3 regions of the Blautia sp. AF32-4BH genome follow, and region 1 is predicted to be linked to each of the others. Evidence: riboswitches for the same ligand, from Rfam matches in the RefSeq annotation. Region 1 holds a riboswitch; each other region holds the start of a gene.
The links. Region 1 has a riboswitch for thiamine pyrophosphate ahead of DWZ44_RS12740 (energy-coupled thiamine transporter ThiT). Riboswitches for the same ligand answer to the same signal wherever they lie in the genome.

Region 2: another riboswitch for thiamine pyrophosphate. It lies ahead of thiM (hydroxyethylthiazole kinase); the one in region 1 lies ahead of DWZ44_RS12740 (energy-coupled thiamine transporter ThiT).
Region 3: another riboswitch for thiamine pyrophosphate. It lies ahead of DWZ44_RS01735 (TenA family protein); the one in region 1 lies ahead of DWZ44_RS12740 (energy-coupled thiamine transporter ThiT).

What each region holds. Positions count from the first base shown of each region.
Region 1 is NZ_QTVL01000010.1:38,380-41,654, forward strand. Features, by position in the region: gene DWZ44_RS12730 (L-fucose/L-arabinose isomerase family protein) at 1-612, opposite strand, end outside; gene DWZ44_RS12735 (DUF4867 family protein) at 722-1,339, opposite strand; TPP riboswitch at 1,492-1,601, shown strand; gene DWZ44_RS12740 (energy-coupled thiamine transporter ThiT) at 1,667-2,335, shown strand; gene DWZ44_RS12745 (SpoIIIAH-like family protein) at 2,407-3,126, opposite strand; gene DWZ44_RS12750 (hypothetical protein) at 3,140-3,275, opposite strand, start outside.
Region 2 is NZ_QTVL01000002.1:45,282-48,556, reverse strand. Features, by position in the region: gene thiE (thiamine phosphate synthase) at 77-721, opposite strand; gene thiM (hydroxyethylthiazole kinase) at 708-1,529, opposite strand; TPP riboswitch at 1,656-1,767, opposite strand; gene DWZ44_RS02975 (response regulator) at 1,924-2,097, shown strand; gene DWZ44_RS02970 (Gfo/Idh/MocA family protein) at 2,159-3,136, opposite strand; gene DWZ44_RS02965 (ketopantoate reductase family protein) at 3,158-3,275, opposite strand, start outside.
Region 3 is NZ_QTVL01000001.1:367,024-370,298, forward strand. Features, by position in the region: gene DWZ44_RS01725 (LPD25 domain-containing protein) at 1-755, shown strand, start outside; gene DWZ44_RS01730 (transposon-transfer assisting family protein) at 759-959, shown strand; TPP riboswitch at 1,169-1,268, shown strand; gene DWZ44_RS01735 (TenA family protein) at 1,493-2,167, shown strand; gene thiD (bifunctional hydroxymethylpyrimidine kinase/phosphomethylpyrimidine kinase) at 2,164-2,967, shown strand; gene thiE (thiamine phosphate synthase) at 2,979-3,275, shown strand, end outside.

The DNA.
Region 1 (3,275 bases):
GTTGAATGCTTCAAACAGGTCAAGCTCGGAGTTCTCTTCGATTTCTACGCCGAGGTTGTACAGCTGTTTGATCGGTGCGTTACATGCCAGGAAGTTGGTCGGACGCGGTCCGAAGCTGATGATTTTCAGGTTCTTAACAGCTACAACTGCAGTTGCAACCGGTACGAAATCTTTGATCATGGCTGCTACGTCTTCTGCATCGCCAACCGGGTACTCTGGAATGTATGCGTGCAGGTTGCGCAGTTTCAGGTTGTAGCTTGCGTTCAGAACGCCGCAGTATGCATCGCCGCGTCCGCCTACAAGGTCGTCGCCGGTCTCTTCTGCTGCTGCTACTACCATGCAAGGTCCGTCGAAGTATTTTACAAGCAGGGTTTCCTCGGTCTCCGGTCCGAAGTTTCCAAGGTATACAACAAGTGCATCACACTCTGCTTTTTTCAGTTCTTCGAGTGCGTTCATCATGTCGATTTCATTCTCGACGATGATTGGACATTCGTAGATTTCTCCGTCGTATGCTTTTACGACTGCTTTTCTTCTGTTCTCGGAAAGGCTGTTCGGGAAGCAGTCACGGCTTACTGCAACGATACCTAATTTGATTTCCGGTGTATTGTTGATCATTTTTGAAGATCCTCCTTTTTTTGGTTTTCTTGGTTTTTGGTTTCTTTTTATGTTCAGAACTGCTCTTTTGGGGCAGTGTTTCTGATTTCTGGTTTTGTCTCTGGTTTTATTTTACCGAGAGGTTTTCTCCTTTGATGCCTGCTACGCTTCCAGCGATGTTTGCATCCGGGTGGCTTAAGAGCCATTTGTTTCTGGCGAAGAGCAGGTCGTCTTCCGGGGTGTGTTTTTCTTCCAGGGTGATGTCGGTATTGGTTCCTTTTGGAAGGACTACGACGCATTTGAAGCCGCTGGCTGCCACGTTGCATGGTGCGTAGTGGAGGGTGGTTGCGTAGACTTCAATGGTGGTTCCGGCCGGGATTAAGAAGGCCTCCATTTTGGATGAGTCGTAGGTGTGGTCTTCGGTGATGTCCTGTTCTTTTCCGAGGATCAGGATCAGGTCGGTTACGGCGATGTTGATTTCGCTGTCGCGGTGGTATTCTACGGCGTTCAGTAAATGGTTGTGGCCGTTGCAGTAGCCGATCTGGATCGGCATGCCGCCGTAGAGGCTGTCGGATACGGACTGGGCGCTTTTGCAGGCTTCGAGGCTTTCAATGGCAGGCTCGTAGACTACGTCGTCGGGACATGGGGTCTCGGACATGGCGGTGATGATGTCGCTGACGTCGAGGTCTTTGATGACTTTGCCGTACTGGCGGAATGCTTCGTCTGTTACTTTCAGAATCTGCATTGTGTTGGTGCTCCTTTCGTACAATTAGTTTAATGATTGAACTAATTGTAATATAGCACTTGTATGTACTTCTTGTCAACATGTATTTGGATGAAAAAACGGGTAGGTTGACAAATAAGGGGGAGGTTGGTATACTTTAATACGTTAAAATAATAAGACGCTAGGGGAGCCTTTGGCTGAGAACGTGGGACAGGGATAAGCTCACGGACCCTCACTACCTGAACGGGATAATTCCTGCGTAGGGAAGCTGGAACGTGGTTTCGGAGGTGATTCGGGACTGTGTTTTTATGTGAGCCCCTCCAAGCGGAATGCGAAGGAGGTTTTTTTATGAGTTTTTTTGTTACTGCTGACGGCGGACTGACGACGGCCGGTTATGTTGGATGCGTGGTGCTGATGGTGGCGCTGGTGGTGATTGCTTCGGTTCTTTCTGCTCAGAAGAGTAAGGGGACGGGAATGGATGCAAGGAAGCTGGCGTTTTGTGCGATGGGGATGGCGCTGGCGTTTGTGACTTCGTATGTGAAGGTGTTTGAGTTGCCGTACGGGGGATCGGTTACGTTGTTTTCGATGCTGTTTATTGTGCTGATTGCGAACTGGTATGGGGCGAAGACGGGTATTCTCGTTGGTTTTGCTTATGGACTGCTGCAGTTTATCCAGGGGCCGTATGTGCTGTCGCTGTTCCAGGTGTGCTGTGATTATGTGTTTGCGTTTGCGGCGCTGGGTGTGGCCGGATTCTTTGGAAAGAAGAAAAACGGGCTGCTGATCGGGTATATTGTAGCTGTGCTGGCGAGGGGATTTTTCCATACGTTAGGCGGGTATCTGTACTGGATGGATTATATGCCGGAGAATTTCCCGCAGTCTTTAAAGGCGCTGTATCCGATTATTTACAACTACAGCTATCTGCTGGCTGAAGGTGTGCTGACGGTGATTCTGATCTCGCTGCCGCCGGTGAAGAAAGCACTGCAGACGGTTGCAAGAACGGCACATGGTGCAAATTAAATAGAATTACGTGAAAAAATCCGGGAACGCATGATTTTGCGTTTCCGGATTTTTTACGTGGATATCAAAATTTACTGAGCACTCTCCTCTGCGGCTGTGTCGGCGGCGGAGCTCATGGGGGTGATGACGATGTTTTCTACGCCGATTCCGGTTTTGCGGGTTACGATGTCTTCGATCTGGGCACGCTGTTCCTCGGTTACTTCTTTCATCGGAACGACGATGTCGGCGGTTTCGCCGGTCAGGTTTACAACGACGTCGGTGAAGCCTTTGGCTTCGAGGAGGAGTTCAGTTGCTGACTCTTTTTCTACGAGTTCCGTCATTTCCACCATGCTCTGGACAGCGCTCTGGCGCTCGGTTTCGGAGAGATTGGTGTTGTTGATGATTTCATTTAAGGTATCTTTGTTCTGGGAACGGATCTGTTCGCGGTCGATTCTGGCCTGGGCCATGTATGTAGATGCCCCGGCAAGGACTGCCTCTCCCGGCGTTTCGGTGACGGTCCGCGACGAGTCCCCTGCTGTGCCGGCATCCACCTCGTCGGTGATATCGGTGTCCAGGCTGGAGATGTCTTTTAAAACGGTGCTGGCATCCGCCGTGGTTCCGTCTGCCTTCTCCTTCGTGGACAGGGTACTGTCAGCATAGTTGATGTATCCGGCGACGGCGATCATGATCGCAAGGGCGGTGATGATGACCTGATTTTTCCGGAATTTTTTCTTTTTCCCGGCCGTCTTTTTCGGCGATGGTGTCTCTGCCATTTTCTCAGGTGCATTCATTTCCTGTTCTAATTTTTCCACGCATTTGACTCCTTTACTTCATTTTGACTACTTTAATCTTATTTGCGCCCACCTGAAATAATGCCATCACGGCCTCCTGAATCTCCTGTATCGTCACCGGATTTCCCCCGCCTTCTGCGATAACGAGCACGCCGCGCACCGCCGGGTAC
Region 2 (3,275 bases), on a different contig from region 1:
TTCTTTTTGGACAGGCGACAAAGAAAGTGGTGCCCCCAGTCTGCCGCCTGGTGTGAGGATGAATGGTTACGTAAAATTATTTGTTTTCCAGCATGCGCAGAGTCTGTTCTTTCAGATCCTTCGTTGCGGAAACAATGTCTTTCTGTGCAAAAATGGCACTGATGACGGCGATGCCGCAGATGCCGCTGCCGGAAAGCTCCGTCACGTTATCGCGTGTGATGCCGCCGATGGCGATGACAGGGATTTTAACGGCATTGCAGATAGCAGTCAGCGTTTCGTGGCTGACATCCTCCGCATCCGCCTTGGAACCGGTGTGGAAGACTGCGCCGACGCCGAGGTAATCTGCCCCGCGCTGCTCGGCGAGAATGGCCTGTTCCACGGTCTGTGCCGAAACGCCGATGATCTTGTCCGGGCCAAGCTTTGCACGGACATCGCCGGCCTCCATATCACTCTGGCCGACATGAACGCCGTCCGCATCCATCTTAGCTGCGATTTCCACGTTATCGTTGATGACGAAAGGAACATGGTATGCGGCACAGAGTTTTTTCAGTTCCAGTGCCTCTTCCATAAAGTGATCCTGGTCAAGATTTTTTTCGCGGAGCTGGATAAACGTTGCGCCGCCCTGCAGAGCCTTTTCCACCTGGCTGTACAGTGTCTCGCCGTTCAGCCAGCTGCGGTCTGTCACAGCATATAAAAGCAGGCCTTTTTTATCGCACTTCATACTTTGCACCTTTCTCCAGCGTCTCGCCGTCCATGTGGTAGATGGCGTCGATGATGCGGTTCCGGTAGGTGGAGTTGCCGTCTTCCGGTTTCATATGGCTCCAGCCGATCTCGCCGGCAAGTCCCATCGCGCAGACAGCGGCAGCAGCGGCTTTTAACGGCTCGTCCGGGTTGGCAACGAGGTAAGCGGTCATCATGCCGGAGAGCTGGCAGCCTGTTCCGGTGATGCTTCCCATCTCGGCGCGTCCGTTGCGGATCACGTAGCAGGTGTCAGCATCGGCAACGAGGTCGATCGCTCCTGTGATGGCGACAACACAGTTGTGGTCTTTCGCAAAGTTTTTTGCAAAAGCAACGGCGCTGTCGAGGTTTTCGTCTGTTACTTTATCGGCAACGTCTGCGTCAACACCCTTTGTCGTTCCGCTTCCGAGTGCCAGTGTTTTGATTTCGGAAATATTTCCGCGGATGACGGTGAACGGGATTTTTTCCATCAGTCCGACTGCGGTCGAAGTACGTAAGTGGCTTGCGCCTGCGCCGACTGGATCGAGCAGGATTTTGTGGCCGAGCGAAGCTGCTTTTGCACCGGCACGGTACATGCCGTCGATGCTCGTTCTGTGCAGCGTTCCGATGTTGATGTTCAGACCGCCGCAGATGGAGGTGATATCCTCGACATCCTCCGGTTCATCGGACATGATCGGGCTTGCGCCGCATGCCAGCAGAATATTGGCGACATCGTTTACTGTAACGTAATTTGTGATGTTGTGTACGAGAGGGGTTGTTTTTCTGACATTGTCAAGACAAGTGCCTAACATAATTTTTTGTTCCTCCTGTGTGAGTATTTTTGCAGAAGCAAATTCCCTTGTGGTACTGGAAGAACCTGTTGATGATGTGTTCATAGAGATTAAAAAAGCAGATATACGTGGAGGTATATCTGCAGAAAATGTGCATATCGTATCTCCCTACGTTGGCATTACCCAAATCAGGTTCAGGGTCTAGGAGATGCATCCTACTCTCAGCCCGCTTCGCACGCGAGCTCCCCTTTGCTTTCTGCAGACAATTATATACGCATAAAAACAATTGTGCAAGAGAAAAACGGAAGATTTAAAAAAATTTCAGAAAAATAAAAAAGACATGCAAAATATTGGAAATGTAATGTTATTTGGGTTGACAGAGAAAATAATATCAGCGTAAAATGAAGTATAAAATATGCGTGGAAGTCATGGACGTGATGATGCCGCTTCCATTCCGATTTTCGCCATGAGCGCCAACGCCTTTGTTGAAGACCGGCAGGCCGCAAAAGAGGCCGGCATGGACGTGCATATCGCAAAGCCGATTGATGCGGAATTACTGAAAAAGAAAATTGCAGAGTATTGCAGGTGAAAAGAAGTGCCCCTGCCCGGCATCTGATGTGTGCCGGGCAGGGGCTTTTGATGTGCGAATCTTATTTTTCTTCCTCCGGGTACGTATAGCCCCAGGTTCTGCGGAAGGAGGTCATCAGATCCATGACGTCCTTCGTGTAGTCGAGGTGCATGGTAGATGCATCTCCATTGATGGCGCGTTCCATGTCGGCGAGCTCATAGGCGAGTGCATCGGCGTTGTCACCGGCTTTGATGATTTCGGATTCGCCGGTGGAAGCGTCTGTGATTTTTGCTTCCCAGGCACGCGGGTACTCCATGATCTCGATAAATCCGTTCTCACAGGAAACCATGCCGCGTTTCGGCTGTTTGGAGTGGAGAGAGAGCATCACACTTGCCATCTGTCCTTCCTGATTGGTGAGAAGGAGGCCGGCCTGCTCGTCCACACCGGTCGGAGCGGGCTTTACCTGGGAAAGGAGCTGATCCGGCTTAGAGTCGAAGAACCAGCGGATGAAGGAGAGTGCGTATACGCCGATATCAAGCATCGCGCCGCCTGCGAGATTCCGGTTGAAGAAACGGTTCTTCATGTTGTACTCTTTGAAACTGCCGAAGTTCATCGTGATCAGATTGACTCTGCCGAGACTGCCGGAGTCGAGAAGTTTTTTCAGCTCTTTGTAGATCGGCATATGGTAAATCGTCATTGCCTCTCCGATGATGACATCTTTTTCTTTTGCAAGCGCTATGGCCTCGTCGAGCTCGTCACTGTTCAGCGTAATCGATTTCTCAACGAGAATGTGTTTTCCATTGGCAATCGCCTCTTTCATAAAGCCAAGATGCGTGTTGTGCGGCGTCGTGATATAAATGACATCGACCTCCGGATCGGTAAACATCTCATGGAAATCATCGTAAACTTTTCCAATTCCATATTTCTCCGCAAAAGCAGCCGCCTTCTCATGGGTCCGGTTGCCGACCGCGTAAATATTCTTTCCGTTTTTCTGTAGTGCGACCGCCATTTCATTTGCAATCACACCGCATCCGAGTACAGCCCATTTGATTTCTTTCATCGTGAGATTCTCCTATCGTATCTATTTCGACCAGAGCGGTTCTTCGCTTCCGCTGTAGTCAAACCGTCCGTCGTTTTTCTCTTCCAGTGCTTTGATCATATGGTACGTAAATTCATTGTAAGGCGTTGGAATTCCAAGC
Region 3 (3,275 bases), on a different contig from region 1:
GCTATCGTTCCTATGAGGACTTGCAGGCGGACGGGCTTTCGGTGGACAGGAAGAATTATCAGCTTGTCTACACCGCGCCGCTGGACAAGGACACCACACTGGACGAGATTTACCGCCGCTTCAACATAGAACATCCCTCCGATTACAAGGGACATTCCCTCTCTACGGGGGATATTGTGGTGTTCCGGCAGGATGGGAAACAGACTGCCTACTATGTGGACGAGGGGGCCGACTACCGGCAGGTGCCGGAGTTTTTCGCCCAGCCGGAAAAGCAGCTCACGCCGGACGAGTGCATGACCGGCGAACAAATCCAGACGCCAAGGGGCCGTTTCTATCTGACCGACAGGAGCCGGGAACAGATGGAGGCCGCCGGGTATGGATTCCACCACCAGTCGGAGGACGGCAGGTATCTTATTATGGCAAACGGCACAAGGGCCTTTGCCATCCCCGCCCAGCAGGAAAGCCATATCAAGACGGCGGAAATGTCCACCGAGCAGAACTACAACATGATCGATGGCATGATGAACAATGCCCCGTCTATGGAGGAACTGGAAGCAAGGGCAAAAGCCGGGGAACAGATTTCCCTTTTGGATGTGGCCGAGGCAGCCAAGGCGGAGGCCAAAAAGCCCAAGCAGACCCGAAAGACGACGCAGAAGCAAAAGAAACCGTCCATCCGGGCGCAGCTTGCCGCCGCCAAGGAGGAACAGAAAAAGAAACCCCCGGCGCGGGAAAAATCAAAAGAAATGGAGGTATGAGGAATGTATTTCACCGTGGAAGAAGAAAACCTGATCTGTCTGTACCACAACGCCGACCGCCGCAAGACGGCGGCAAATCTCCGGGCAGCTTTGCCGGACATGGACAAGGAAATGGCGGTGCTGGCCTGTCAGACCGCCGATAAGCTGGACGCCATGAGCGACGCCGACTTTGCGGCGCAGCGGTTCCACTTCACAGACGAATAAGCAAAACGCCGGGTGCGGGGGCTGTCAAAGCCTCTGCGTCCGGCGCTTCTTTTTTTGTCCATTTTCCCGCATTTAGAACCCCGTTTTGAGGGGAACAGGATAACTTTATCCACCTGCCTGCCGACCATGCGGAAAAACCCTTGATTTCCGTGGACTTTTACCGCCCTAAATGCGTAGACTTGACTTTTGGGGACTTCTTAACTATAATAATACTCAAGCAGGGGGACTACCTTGTAGTTGAGAAGGTTAAAACCTGACCCTTTGAACCTGTTGGCTAATACCAACGCAGGGAGCTGAAGAATACAGATTCGTATTTTTTGGACATTCTCTGTTTTGGGAATGTCCTTTTTTAATTGAATAAGATATGATATGTGTTTGCGAGGGAACTGAACAAGTTGAAAAAGGTAAGACCTGACCTCTGGACCTGTCGGCTAATACCGGCGTAGGGAAGCAATTTCTTACGCTCGTATTGCGTCTGAAAGAGCTTCTAATTGTTTTAGAGGCTCTATTTTTTTATCTTAGGAGGATCAAACATGGCATTTATGAAAGACATCTTAACCCACAACATCCCCATTTGGGAAGAATGTGCAGCTACCCCATTTGTGCAGGAAGTGCAAACTGGAAAGCTACCTCTTGAAAAATTCAAGAGATATATGATTCAGGATAGTATCTATCTGAAAAACTATGCCCGCATATACGGAAAGGCAATTTTTCATGCTGCTACATTAAGAGAAATTCAGCTTTACTACTCCATGCTGAACTTTGTAAATGATACGGAATCGGAAGTGCGGCTGGATTATCTAAAGCAATTTTGCATAACAGATGATGATATTGAACTGATCGCCCCTTTGCCTGAAAATCAAAATTACATTGATTTCATGTTTGAGATTGCGTCACATGGAAAGAATGAAGAAATTTTAATGGCGGTTCTTCCCTGTATGCTAAGTTACAGCTATATATTCCGCAAATTGGCGGCTGTTCCTACAAGCAGACAGTCAAGATATTGGGACTTTATCAAAGATTATGCGGATGAACAATATGCAGAAAGCTGCAAAGAATGGTCTGCTTTTGCAGAGCATAAATGTGCCGGGTTATCAGTAGCAAATAAAAAGTATCTGGCTGATATTTTTGAAAAAGCAAGTTTGTTAGAGCTTGCTTTTTGGAAGATGGCCTATCGGAACGAGAGAATGGAGGAAAATGCAAAATGAAAAAAGTATTGTCCATTGCCGGATCAGATTGCAGCGGAGGTGCAGGTATTCAGGCTGATTTGAAAACTTTTTCTGCTCACGGTGTATTTGGAATGAGTGTTATTGTTTCTGTTGTTGCAGAGAACACCAGCCGTGTTATCGACATCCAAGATATTACCCCGGATATGATTGAAAAACAGATTGACGCCGTATTTGAAGATATTGAAGTGGACGCAGTAAAAATCGGTATGCTTTCTACACCAGAATGTATGAAAGCGGTGGCAAAGAAACTATTACAATATAAGCCCCAAAATGTCGTAATCGACCCGGTTATGTATGCCAAAAATGGCTGCCCATTGATGAATCCTACGGCGGTTTCCACCTTGATAGACACAGTAATTCCACTGGCCGATGTACTTACTCCGAATATTCCAGAGGCAGAGAAAATAGCGGATATGCAGATTTCCACAGTTTCAGATATGGAGGCTGCCGCAAGAAAAATATATGCCATGGGTTGTAAGGCGATTGTTGTCAAGGGTGGACATCATATAGGAAATGCTGTTGATGTCCTATTTGATGGAGAAAATTTCTACCATTTTGAAACATCCCGCATTGATACGAAAAATACTCATGGGACAGGCTGTACCTTTTCTTCTGCAATCGCTTCCCAGCTTGCAAAGGGAAAAAGTGTTCCGCTTGCAGTCGAATCTGCAAAGGCTTATGTCACAATGGCAATCGAACACTCTCTTGCGATTGGAAAAGGCTGTGGCCCGACGCACCATTTCTACGAATTGTATCAGCATGGTTTATCTAAAGAATAGGCAGGTGCAAAATGAACTTTGATTATACACTTTATCTTGTTACTGATCGTCAACTAATGAGCTGCGATAGCCTGACAGAAGCGGTAGAACAGGCAATTTTAGGAGGCTGCACAATGATACAACTCCGAGAAAAAGAATTGTCCTCATTAGAATTTTACAATCAGGCTGTTGCCGTGAAACAGGTTACGGATAAATACCATATTCCCCTTATCATAAACGACCGGATAGATATTGCAATGGCTGTGCAGGCTACGGGGGTACATATTGGACAGCATGATTTACCTGCGGCTGCCGTCCGCAAAGTAATT